Caldalkalibacillus thermarum: one gene and its partner. The protein of the gene in region 1 interacts with the protein of each later gene in a pairwise test. Links are inferred from orthologs where the notes say so. Each region holds a gene or a part of one and is shown in the gene's direction. Other genes may lie near its edges. The genes, in order: def and IEW48_RS01445.

Region 1 (7,605 bases):
TGCCGCGTTTGTTGCAGGAACTCCCTAAACAAGCGTTGAAACAACGGGCTATTCTCGGCTATCTTTTGGAGCATGAGGGTAAAGTGATGTTGACGGAGCTCCTTCAAGCCTGTCAGGCTTCCAGGTCGTCAGTTCAGTCCTTGCAGGAGAAAGGAATTGTGACCATCGCAACGGAAGAAGTGGAACGGGATCCCTATGCCGGGCGGTCATTTGCTAAAACCGATCCCTTGCCCCTGACCCCAGCTCAAAAAGAGGTTTTTGGCCATATTATCAAGGCCATAGAAAAAGAACAGTTTCAAACCTATTTGTTGCATGGTGTAACAGGAAGTGGGAAGACTGAGGTATATTTGCAGGCGATTGCCCATGTGCTGAAAAAGGGAAAAGAAGCTATTGTGCTTGTGCCCGAAATTTCCCTTACCCCCCAGATGGTAGAGCGGTTTAAGGGACGCTTTGGCGACCAGGTGGCGGTGGTCCATAGCCGGTTGTCTGTAGGGGAGCGATATGATACCTGGAGGAAAATCCGCAATGGCCAAGCTAAGATTGTGATTGGTGCCCGCTCCGCCTTGTTTGCTCCATTTGAGAGACTGGGACTTATTATTATCGACGAAGAACATGAAAGCTCATACAAGCAGGAGGAAAATCCTAGATACCATGCCAGGGATGTGGCAATTTTCAGAGGTCAGTATCATCAAGCTCCCGTTATTTTAGGGAGTGCTACACCGAGTTTAGAAAGTTACGCCCGGGCCCGCAAAAACGTTTATACCCTGTTGTCCTTAAAGGAACGGGTTCATGGACGAGCACTTCCGAAAGTGGAAGTGGTGGACATGCGTCAGGAGCTGCAGTCAGGCAACCGGACTTTATTCAGCCGCCATCTGTACCAGAAGATAGAAGAACGCCTGGAGCGGAAAGAACAGATGGTCCTGTTTATTAACCGCAGAGGATTCTCCACCTTTGTGATGTGCAGAGACTGTGGATTTGTGCTGCAATGTCCCCACTGTGACATTTCCTTGACTTATCATAAAGTGAATCATACGTGCCGCTGCCACTATTGCGGCCATACTGAGCGCCAGCTGATGAGGTGTCCCAACTGCCAAAGTGAACACATTCGTTTTTTTGGTACAGGTACCCAAAAAGTAGAAGAAGCATTGGCACAAACATTTCCAGGTATCCGCGTCATTCGGATGGATGTGGATACCACCAGGCGCAAAGGTGCACACGAAAAACTGCTTCATGCTTTTGGCCAGCACAAGGCAGATTGTCTTTTGGGCACCCAGATGATTGCCAAAGGATTAGACTTCGACAATGTAACGTTGGTAGGCGTTATTGCGGCTGATTCTATGCTGCACTTGCCTGATTTTAGGGCAGCTGAACGGACGTTTCAACTGCTGACCCAAGTGAGCGGACGGGCCGGCCGTCGCCAGAAACCAGGGGAAGTTGTCATTCAGACCTATACACCTGACCATTACAGCATCCAATGTGCCAGCCAGCATGATTATCACACTTTTTATGAGCAAGAGATGCGTTATCGTTTTCAAAAAGGCTATCCTCCTTTTTATTATCTCAGTTTGCTCTTATTTTCCCATCCGGATTTAACCTATTGCATCAAAGCGGCAGAGGAAGCTGCCAACTGGCTGAAACCCAGGCTTTCTAAACAGAGTCAGGTTTTAGGCCCCGTTGCCGCGCCAATTCCTAAGATAAAGGATAGATATCGGTACCAGTGCATGATAAAATATAAAAACGAGTCCCAACTTAGCCGGTTACTCATGGAGCTGTTCTATTACATGCAGCCTCACATAGCCAAATATCACTTGCAACTTCAGATTGATATGGAGCCTCAAGTGATTTTGTGATTAAAAGGAGTGAACACAACTTGGGCGTACGCGCAATTGTCAAATATCCTGACCCTGTTTTACGGGAAAAAGCGGTTGAAGTTAAACGTATTGACGAACGTTTTCATCGTTTGCTGGATGATATGGCTGAAACGATGTATGCGGCTGAAGGAGTTGGTTTGGCTGCTCCCCAAGTGGGGATTTCCAAACGGGTATTTGTGGTGGACGTTGGTGATGAAAATGGATTGCTTGAATTTATTAATCCGGAGATTATTGTCAAGGAAGGGGAACAAATCGGCCCGGAAGGCTGTCTCAGTATACCCGGAGTAAATGGTGAAGTGCGCCGGGCCCAAAAAATTAAAGTGCGTGCGATAGACCGGAACGGTGAGACGTTTGAATTGGAGGCCGAGGATCTGCTGGCCAGAGCCATTCAGCATGAACTGGATCATTTGAACGGGGTCTTGTTTATAGATATTGCGGAGAGAATTTATGATAAGGAGAATGAGCAATCCTCCTCTTAACACTTGTTTTAGCGTGACCATGAAAGGAGCAGCTGCTATGAAAATCGTGTTTATGGGCACGCCTGATTTCGCTGTGCCCTCTCTGTCCATGTTAATCGAAAATGGGTATCACGTGGCCGGAGTGGTGACTCAGCCAGACCGCCCTAAAGGAAGAAAGCGCCAGCTCGCCCCTCCGCCTGTCAAACAGGCGGCTCTTCGTTATCATTTGCCTGTGCTGCAGCCCGATACACTTAAAGATCGCGATGTGCTTAACCAATTAAAGGACTGGGCACCTGACCTGATTGTGACAGCCGCATTTGGCCAGCTGTTGCCCCCGGAGGTTTTGCAGCTGCCTCCCTTGGGCTGCATCAATGTCCATGCCTCTTTGCTGCCAAAGTACAGGGGAGGGGCTCCCATTCACCGGGCCATTATGAATGGGGAAAAGGAGACCGGGGTAACGATCATGTACATGGTTGAAAAACTGGATGCAGGAGATATCCTCACCCAGGTCCGCGTCCCCATTGACGACCACGATGATGTGGGAACTTTACATGATAAGCTGAGTCAAGGAGGGGCTGAACTGTTAATTCAAACGCTGCCGCGGCTAGAGAGAGGAGAGATCTCTCCCATCCCACAAGATGACGCTTTGGCCACCTACGCACCCGTCATTAAACGGGAAGATGAGCGGATTGATTGGTCCAAGCCCCATCATGCCGTTTACAATCACATCCGCGGTTTGCGCCCCTTTCCGGTAGCCTTTACCACTGTTAACGGGCAACCTTTGAAGGTGTGGAAAGCAATAAAAACGGATCAGGAGCAGCAAAACTTTGCTTCAGGGACCATTTACCGTTTGGACGAGACAGGGATTGGCGTGGTATGCGGAGATGGTGTAGGACTCATTTTAACCGAGATTCAACCGTCCGGAAAAAAAAGGATGTCTGCCGCTGATTTTTTGAGAGGGGCAGGAGCCGAGTGGCGCATTGGTCAGCGCCTGGGAACTTAAATTTACTTGGCAACTTGAAGACTTGGAAACGGGAGTAGAACAATGGCAAATCCAAGAGCATTGGCCCTTGATGTTTTAATCAAGGTAGAAGAACAAAAAGCATACAGTCACTTAGTGTTGAATCAAGTATTAAACAAGCACCGCCAGCTTGATTTGCGGGATCGCCATTTGTTGACGGAGCTTGTTTACGGCACTATTCAGCACCAGCGGCTCTTAGATTTCTATTTGGAGCCTTATCTCAAGCAGGGAATGGCTAAGTTGGATGTATGGGTAAAGCAATTGTTAAGGCTTAGTGCTTATCAATTATTTTTTTTGACCCGAATTCCATCCTATGCGGTGGTAAATGAAGCGGTAAAACTGGCTAAAAAACGGGGGCACCGCGGAATCCAGGGACTGATCAACGGGGTACTGCGCAATCTGTTGCGCGAGCCCAAGCGTTCACTTGACACCATTTGCGATCCTGTGGAGCGTATTGCCGTTGAAACTTCCCATCCCACATGGCTGGTGGCCCGCTGGACAGAACAATTCGGATTAAAAACAGCGCAAGAGATATGCCGGGCGAACAATGAACGCCCAGTTTTAACGGTTCGTGTCAACCCGTTAAAAGCATCCAAACAAGAAGTGATGGACCACTTAAGAGCGTTGGGATATCATGTCAGTGAAACGGCCGTAGCCCAACAAGGGCTGAGAGTGGAAAATCCGGCCAAGTTAATGGAATCCTCCCTGTTTAAACAAGGTTATTTTACCATCCAGTCAGAAAGCTCTATGTTGGTTGCCCCCCTTTTGAGGCCTGAGCCTGGGATGAAAGTGTTGGATCTGTGTGCCGCTCCCGGAGGGAAAACCACCCATTTAGCTGAGCTGATGGATAACAGAGGACATGTTGTGGCCAACGATGTTCATGCCCACAAACTTAAATTAATTAAAAAGGCTGCAAAGCGGTTAGGAATTACAATCATTAATGTCACCGCTTATGATGGGACCACAGTCAGCCCCGGGCAGCTGGGACATTTTGAGAGAATATTGGTTGACGCACCTTGCAGTGGTTTTGGTGTGATTAAACATAAACCCGACCTTAAGTGGCACAAACGGCCTGAAGATATCAAACAGATTGCTGAGTTACAGCTTCAATTGTTAACCCGTGCTGCCCAGCTGTTAATACCTGGGGGACAGCTGGTGTACAGCACGTGCACCATTGACCGGGAGGAAAATGAAAGTGTGATCACACGCTTTTTGGAGGATCACCCTGATTTTGAGGTGGGAGAGATACGTCAAATTTTTCCCCAAGACTTTGGTTCTGACGGATTTTTTATGGCGAAGTTAAACAAAGCATGATAGAGTATGTTAAAGCATGGTAGTAACGATAGAGCAGAAGGTAAGTTGAGGTGACCCCAGTGGAAGTAGCAATCAAGACACATGTCGGGCATATGCGCGAAGTTAATGAAGACTGTGCAGGTGTTTTTGAACATGAGCAGGGTGTTATGCTTGCCGCGGTGGCCGATGGCATGGGAGGGCATCGGGCCGGGGATGTGGCCAGCAAAATGGCATTAGATAAATTGCAAGATTTATTTCATGCGGTGGATCATGGGCAAGACGCCCAAGCGTGGGAGCAGTGGTTAAGGGAAAGTATTGAAACAGCCAATACCTACATATTCAACTATGCCCAGCAGCACCCCACCCATTTGGGCATGGGGACAACACTGGTCACAGCGTTATTTTTAAAGAATTGTTATCTGATTGCCCATGTGGGTGACAGCCGTGCATACCGGTATGTGCATGCTTGTTTAGAGATGTTGACAGAGGATCATTCACTGGTGAATGAGCTGGTCCGCTCCGGGCAACTGGCACCGGAGGAAGCGGAACATCATCCTCAGCGCAATGTCATTACAAGGGCCTTGGGCACTGAACGAAACGTCCGGGTTGATCTGCAGCGTTTCCAGTATGTCGGGAATGAACAAATTTTGTTGTGTTCTGATGGGCTGTCCGGTATGGTGGCGGAGCAGCAGATAAAAGAAATCCTGGAGAATCCCCATTCTGTGGATGAGAAAGCTTCTCTTTTGTTACAAGCAGCATTGGATGCTGGGGGAGAAGATAACATCACCTTAATATTGGTCAGTCATCAGGATGAAGCAGGCAGCGTAAAGTGAGGTGAAGGCAGGTGATCGGCAAAAAATTAGTTGGCCGCTATGAGCTCATGGAGCGGGTCGGCGGCGGAGGCATGGCCGTTGTGTATAAAGCCCGGGACCGGTTGCTAAACCGGATCGTAGCGGTTAAAATCTTGCGTGAACAATTTTCTGGTGATCATGATTTTGTTGATCGGTTCAGGAGAGAGGCTCAGGCAGCTGCCAGTCTGTCACATCCCAATATTGTTAACATTTACGATGTGGGAATTGATGAAGGTATCCATTTCATCGTGATGGAATATATTGACGGACCAACGCTGAAGGAATACATTGCCCAGAAGGGGCGCCTGCCGGTCGAAGAAGCTATCCATATCACCAGGCAGATTGCTGAAGCACTGGACCACGCCCATCAAAACAATATTATCCATCGCGATATTAAACCCCATAACATTTTAATCGGCCCGCACAAACATATTAAAGTGACTGATTTCGGCATTGCCAGGGCAGCAACTTCATCCACGATTACACATACCGGATCGGTGATTGGCTCCGTACACTATTTTTCACCGGAACAGGCCCGCGGAGGGGTGACCGGTCAAAAATCGGATCTCTATTCATTGGGGATTGTTTTGTATGAAATGGTCACGGGTGAGTTGCCTTTTTCGGGAGATTCACCTATCAGCGTAGCGCTTAAACACTTGCAGGAACCATTTACTGAGCCCCGCCAACTTAATCCTAATATTCCCCAAAGTGTGGAAAATATCATTTTGCGTTGCTTGGCCAAAAACCCCAGCCAGCGCTATGAATCCGCTGACGGGCTCATTCAAGACCTCAACACCTGTCTCAGCCCAGAACGGTTAAACGAACCAAAATGGACATCGGAGCAAATTGACGATGAAGATGAAGCGACCAAAGTTGTGCCAGCTATCAAAGACGATTTGTTTGAGACCAAGGTGATCGAAAAACCTGTGCAGGATACTGGAGCGGTACATAATAAAAAGCAAAACGGTGACGCAGAAGGAAGCACTCCAAAACAAAAGAAGAAACGGCGCATATGGTTGAAACTGGCCGTGATGACGTTGATTATTCTCCTGCTCAGCTTTGGCACCTATCAGGGAGTGAAAATGTATATCGCTTCCCAAGAGGTTGAGGTGCCGGATGTATATAACCTCCCCGTTGAGGAAGCGACTGAACAGCTCGAAGCGCTTAAACTGGTGGTGGATGCTTCCGCAGAACGCTATCATGATGAAGTGGAAGAAGGCCATGTGCTCCGACAAAACCCTGTACCAGGAACGGTCGTTAAAAAAGGTTCTACCGTCCGGCTAACGGTAAGCAAGGGCAAGCTCAAGATTGAAATGCCATCAGTCGTTCATTTAACTGAACAACAGGCCCGCAACGTGTTAAGAAACTTCACTGTCTATACGATGGAAGAATACCATGATGAGATTCCAGAGGGACATGTTATCTCCCAGGATCCTGAGGCAGGAGAATTGGTGGTGGAAGGCGAAACAGAGGTGCGTCTGGTGATCAGCAAAGGGAAACGGACTTTTAAAATGCCGAACTTAAAAGGTATGACGCTGGATGAAGCTAAAGCCGTTGCGGCAGAATATCAACTGGTCATAAATGAGGTTCGCCAAGGCTATTCCGCCGATTTTGCCGAGGGTCAAATCTATCAGCAATATCCCTATGACCCGGGGATGGAAGTGACAGATGGATCTAAAATTGATGTCTGGATCAGCCAAGGACCGGAAATCAGGCAAAAATCACGTCAGATTACCGTTGCCTTGGATGACGACGGGAACGATGACCATCCTGGCCGGGGCAAGGGAAAAAATAAGCAAAGGGTCAAAGTAGAAATCTTGGTCCGGGACCATCAGGGAGAACGCAAGGCATTTGCTGAACATATCAGCAAGACCAAAACGTATACGGTTGATGTTGTCGTGATCCCCCGGCAATCAGCCTTGATTCAGGTTTTTCTGGACGGTGAACTTCATCATGAGGAACAGGTAGGTTTTAATGATTAAGACCACAAATTTGAAATGGAGGTTCTTGTATGCTGCAAGGTCGCATCATCAAGGCGCTAGCGGGCTACTACTACGTGCTTGATCATAGCGGAAAAGTGTGGCAATGTCGTGCCAGAGGCGTCTTTAAGA
Region 2 (5,675 bases), on another replicon or contig:
GAAAATGGCGCACTGATTCTGATGCATCCGACAGCCTCAACCGTCCAAGCTTTGCCAAACTTGATCGAAGGTGCCCTGCAAAAAGAATTACGGGCCGGAACCGTATCGGAAGTGCTCAGTCCTGAGAGAACCATGGCTATTGTGAGGGTTGAATAACTTTGGTATATTATTGCTTAAACAGAGCACTACTGGCATCGTTTAAGGAGGATTCGCCTTGATTAAAACACATCGATATGCAAGCGGTTTGCGCCTCGTCATGGAAAAAATACCTTCGGTCCGCTCTGTATCCATCGGCGTTTGGATTGGTGCCGGATCAAAGCACGAGACGCCTGATAACAATGGCATCTCACATTTTATTGAGCATATGCTGTTTAAGGGCACTACGACCCGCAGCGCACGGGATATTGCTGAAGCTTTTGACAGCATCGGCGGCCATTTAAATGCTTTTACGTCTAAAGAATATACCTGTTATTACGCCAAGGTGCTGGATCAGCATGTTGAATATGCCTTCGATGTTTTATCTGATATGTTTTTCAATGCCACTTTCAGTGAAGAAGAGTTAGAAAAAGAGAAAAATGTGGTAATTGAGGAGCTGCACATGTATGAAGATACACCAGATGATGTGGTTCATGATCTGATTGCCGAGGCCACATACAAGAATCATTCCTTAGGCTATAACATTTTGGGGCGCAAAGAGGTCCTGCAGAAATTAACCCCGGAGGATCTCCGGCGGTATATAGACCAGTATTATACCCCCGAAAACACAGTGATCGCAGTGGCGGGGAATATTGATGAAAACCAAATGATTCGTCTTACAGAAACCTATTTTGATCGTTTTAAAAACCAACACAAACCAAAAAAACAACCCCTTCCCCGCGTTACCAGTGAGCATTTACTCAAAGTGAAAGATACAGAACAAGCGCACCTGTGCATTGGTTTAGAAGGATTGCCATTAGGTGATTCAAAACTGTATGCCCTCATCTTATTAAATAATATTTTAGGCGGTAGTATGAGTTCACGCTTGTTCCAGCAAATCAGAGAGGAGAAGGGGCTGGCTTACTCCGTATTCTCTTATCACTCCTGTTTTCAAGAAACAGGCTCACTGCATATTTATGCGGGAACATCCGTTCATCAGGTAGAACAAGTGTATGAGTTATGTACATCCATCCTCCATGATCTGGCCCAAAACGGTGTAACTGAAAAGGAATTGCGGAACGGAAAGGAACAGTTGAAAGGGCATCTGATGCTCAGTCTTGAAAGCACAAACTCCCGTATGTCACGTATTGCCCGCAATGAATTGCTCTTAAACAGACACCTCACCTTGGATCAAATCGTGGCTGGGATCGATGCGATTACACTGGACGATGTTCATCAATTGGCATCCCGGTTGTTCAAGCAGAAGCACAGCTTTGCATTGGTGAGTCCTTTGGAGCATATCCCCGACAGCATTCATCCGGAACAACTGTTAGTCTAAGCACTTCCCCATCTTGTTGATGGGGTTTTTTTATGTCTTTTAACTTTAACGTGTTGCCCTTGTCATCATGTTCGTCAAAGGAGAATAAGACAGTAATAGATCAATGTGCAAAGGAGAGGGTGTAAATGCGCTTAAGTGAACTGAACAGCAAAGAAATTATCGATGTGGACAATGGCGAACGTTTGGGCATGGTGGGCCAGACCGATCTTGTGATCTGTGAGACGACTGGCAGCATAGAATCGCTCTTATTACCCTCTGCTTCCTTCCTTGGCCTGGGTAAAAAACGGACGGAGCTGGTTATTCCGTGGAGGGCCGTGCGCAAGATTGGACCGGAAATGATGATTGTGGAACTCAGGGAGAGAGGAAGAGTATATGACTAGATCACTGAAAAAATAATCTGGAATTCCTGCACTCCCCTTGGTCCCCTGTCATACGATGAAGGTAGAGACTGGGCTATCCAGCAAATTTAAATCTGATCAAGAAAGGGGCCAAATCGTTGATGTTAACGGGATGTCAGGTTGCTTTCATCGGCGGGGATGCCCGGCAAATAGAAGTCATTAAAAAGTGCAGTGAATTGGATGCGACGATCTTGCTCATAGGTTTTAACCGGTTAGAGAGCCAGTATCCAGGGGCAACAAAAGTAAATCCTTCTCCGGAGATTTTTGAAGAGGTGGATGCCCTTATTCTTCCCGTTGTGGGTACACAAGATGATGGGATTGTGGAAAGTATTTTTTCTGATCAAATCATTATCCTGAAAGATGAATGGCTTGAGGCCTTGCCTGACCATTGTGTCATTTATACGGGCATGTCCACCCCTTATTTGGAGCAGTTGGCCTCAAAATACAACCTTAAGCTCGTTCAGCTCTTGGAACGGGATGATGTGGCCATATACAATTCTATTCCTACGGTAGAAGGGGCCTTGATGATGGCCATCCAAAACACTGACATTACTCTGCATGGGTCTCATTGTGTGGTGCTGGGATTGGGGCGCGTGGGTATGACTTTAGCCAGAACATTGCATGCCATTGGGGCCAAAGTTTTTGTCGGAGCCCGTAAAAAGGAACATTTAGCGCGCAGCTATGAAATGAGTTTAACGCCTTTCCATCTGCAGGAGATCAAACAGTATGTTCAGCACTGCGATATATTGTTTAACACGATTCCCTCCAAAGTGGTTCCGGCGGAAGTGATTGTCCATTTACCTTCTCACGCCTTAATTATTGACCTGGCGTCTAATCCTGGAGGCGTTGACTTCAGGTTTGCTGAGAAGAGAGGGATTAAGGCACTTTTAGCTCCCGGTTTGCCAGGTATCGTGGCTCCTAAAACGGCCGGACGCATATTGGCTAATGTAGTGACACAGCTGCTGATCGAAGAACGACAAGCCAGGGGGGGAAAATGATGGATTTAAAAGGTAAAACCATTGGTTTCGGTCTGACCGGCTCCCATTGCACTTATGCTGACGTCATACCGGAAATCCAAAAACTTGTTGATGCGGGGGCAAGGGTCATCCCCATTGTGACCCATACTGTGAAAACAACGGATACTAAATTCGGCAAAGCGGAAGACTGGGTGGCCAAAATCAAAGCAATAACGGGTGAAGATATCATTGACAGCATTGTTAAAGCTGAACCGTTGGGTCCCACCAAACTGCTTGATATCATGGTCATCGCACCCATGACAGGCAACACGACGGCGAAGCTAGCCAACGCCTTAACAGACAGTCCAGTGTTAATGGCAACCAAAGCGACACTGCGCAACCTTCGTCCCGTTGTCGTCGCCATTTCAACCAACGATGGGCTAGGACTTAATGCGGCAAATGTTGCTAAACTGATCAACACCAAAAATATCTATTTTGTACCGTTTGGACAGGATAACCCCTTTGTCAAAACGAATTCTTTGGTCGCCCGTATGGAACTGATTAAGGAAACATGTGAGGCCGCTCTGGATGGGAAACAACTTCAACCCATGATAGTAGAAAAATATAAATACATGAATTAAAATATTAGAATAGTGACCATAAAATAGAGAAATTGTGAAGCAGTTTAACATGGGGAGGAGTTTTATCCATGAATAGTCAAACATATCATGTGGCAGTTGTTGGTGCCACAGGTGCTGTTGGACAGCAAATGGTCAGACTGTTAGAGGAGCGGCAGTTTCCAATCCACAAACTCACCTTGCTTGCTTCTCGTCGTTCAGCAGGAAAGCAAGTCTCATTTAAGGGAGAAACAATCACGGTTAAGGAAACCACTCCTGAAGCTTTTGATGGTGTTGACATTGCCCTGTTCAGTGCAGGAGGGAGCGTCAGCAAACAGTTTGCCAAAGAAGCAGTTAAACGGGGTGCGTTGGTGATTGATAACACCAATGCTTTTCGCATGGAGCCTGATGTTCCGCTTGTTGTTCCTGAGGTGAATCTGGAGGATATTGGCAAGCACCAAGGGATCATTGCCAACCCCAACTGTTCAACAATTCAAATGGTGGTTGCGCTTAAACCCATTAAGGATAAGTATGGGCTTAAACGCATTATTGTTTCCACTTATCAAGCGGTTTCTGGAGCTGGGAATTTGGCTGTAGAAGAACTGAAGGAACAAAGTGCCAAAGTCTTAAATGGTGAAGCGTTCACTCCGAAAGTGCTGCCGGTAGCCAAGGATAAGAAGAAATTCCAAATTGCCTTTAATGCTATTCCGCAAATCGATCTTTTCCAAGAAAATGACTATACACTGGAAGAGATGAAAATGGTTAGGGAAACGAAAAAAATTATGCATGATGACACCATTGAGGTAGCCGCGACTTGCGTTCGCATTCCCGTTTTTACCGGCCACTCGGAGTCTATCTATGTTGAAACAGAGCAAGAGGTCAATGTGGAAGAAGTCAGACAGCTGCTCCGCGAAGCTCCGGGTGTGATTGTGGAAGATAACCCGGCTGAACAACTCTATCCTTTGGCGACTCGGGCTGCCGGACGTCCTGAAGTGTTTGTGGGCCGAATCCGCCGGGATTTGGACCGTCCCAATGGGTTGCATCTGTGGGTTGTGTCAGACAACTTGCTAAAGGGAGCGGCTTATAACAGCATTCAGATTGCGGAAGCCTATATTTCAAAATTTCAATCCTGAAGCAGCTACTTTAGCCAAAGAGGGATTTCTAGATGAAAATTATTGTACAAAAGTTTGGTGGAACATCATTAAAGGATAAAGAGATTAGAGGCAAAGCCATTCAGCATATCAAAAAAGCAAGGGAAGAGGGTTATCATGTCGTTGTAGTGGTCTCTGCCATGGGACGCAAGGGAGACCCCTACGCCACCGATACGCTGCTTGAGTGGATCAAACAAAACGGCAATCATCTCTCGGACCGGGAAAAGGATTTGCTGCTCAGTTGCGGAGAAATTATCTCTAGCGCAACGTTAACCAGCATGCTTAACGCCCAAGGGATCCCTGCTGTTGCATTAACCGGTTTTCAGGCGGGCATCCTGACAAATGATACGTTTGGCCAGGCTCAGATCATTTCCGTTAACCCTCAACGGATTTTAGATGAACTTGCCAAAAATAAGGTCGTTGTTGTTTGCGGTTTCCAAGGTGGAACAGCTGCTGGAGAAATTACGACCCTTGGCCGCGGAGGCAGTGATACCACAGCAACTGCCCTTGGAGTGGCGTTAAAAGCCGAATATGTCGATATCTTTACGGATGTCGATGGGATTATGACAGCAGACCCCCGTATTGTGGAGGATGCTGCCCCGCTCAACTGGGTGACCTATACAGAGATTTGCAATCTGGCCTATCAAGGCGCAAAGGTTATACACCCCCGGGCCGTTGAAATTGCCATGCAAAGCCAGGTGCCCATCCGGGTGCGCAGCACGATGTCGGACGATCCAGGCACTTTGGTGACCACATTGGATAAGGTCAGAGAGTATCAAGAGAATTTAAACGAGCGTTTGATTACAGGTATTGCTTATGTTCCTAACTTAACCCAAATTAAAGTGCTGGCCAAAGAACATGAATATGACTTGCAGTTAAAAGTCTTTAAGGCGATGGCAGAAAACAAGATCAGTGTTGATTTCATCAATGTGAATCCCATGGGCGTGGCCTATACGGTGTTTAATGACGTAGCCGACCAGGCTATATCGCTGATTAAAGAAATGGAGTTTGAGGTTCAGGTGGAACCTCATTGCGCCAAAGTTTCCATCGTAGGAGCAGGCATGGCCGGCGTGCCAGGA

What was found.
Region 2: the proteins of def (region 1) and IEW48_RS01445 interact in binary tests that used the Escherichia coli proteins (3 or more experiments, as listed by UniProt). The link is inferred for Caldalkalibacillus thermarum from one-to-one orthologs.

What each region holds. Positions count from the first base shown.
Region 1 is NZ_BMKZ01000003.1:47,172-54,776, forward strand. The notes cover bases 612-3,610. They hold def (peptide deformylase), read left to right. Parts: upstream 612-1,870; coding sequence 1,871-2,350; downstream 2,351-3,610. Other genes in these bases: priA (primosomal protein N'), read left to right, coding at 612-1,850; fmt (methionyl-tRNA formyltransferase), read left to right, coding at 2,388-3,332; rsmB (16S rRNA (cytosine(967)-C(5))-methyltransferase RsmB), read left to right, coding at 3,375-3,610. Outside these bases: more of priA, read left to right, coding at 1-611; more of rsmB, read left to right, coding at 3,611-4,664; IEW48_RS02000 (Stp1/IreP family PP2C-type Ser/Thr phosphatase), read left to right, coding at 4,724-5,476; pknB (Stk1 family PASTA domain-containing Ser/Thr kinase), read left to right, coding at 5,488-7,476; rsgA (ribosome small subunit-dependent GTPase A), read left to right, coding at 7,506-7,605. UniProt on the Escherichia coli protein: Removes the formyl group from the N-terminal Met of newly synthesized proteins. Requires at least a dipeptide for an efficient rate of reaction. N-terminal L-methionine is a prerequisite for activity but the enzyme has broad specificity at other positions.
Region 2 is NZ_BMKZ01000002.1:69,601-75,275, reverse strand. What follows is about bases 2,655-5,557. They hold IEW48_RS01445 (aspartate-semialdehyde dehydrogenase), read left to right. Parts: upstream 2,655-3,537; coding sequence 3,538-4,578; downstream 4,579-5,557. Other genes in these bases: dapG (aspartate kinase), read left to right, coding at 4,611-5,557; IEW48_RS01450 (dipicolinate synthase subunit B), read left to right, coding at 2,870-3,469; dpaA (dipicolinic acid synthetase subunit A), read left to right, coding at 2,655-2,870. Also shown: IEW48_RS01470 (polysaccharide deacetylase family protein), read left to right, coding at 1-156; IEW48_RS01465 (M16 family metallopeptidase), read left to right, coding at 215-1,474; IEW48_RS01460 (YlmC/YmxH family sporulation protein), read left to right, coding at 1,600-1,854; more of dpaA, read left to right, coding at 1,974-2,654; more of dapG, read left to right, coding at 5,558-5,675.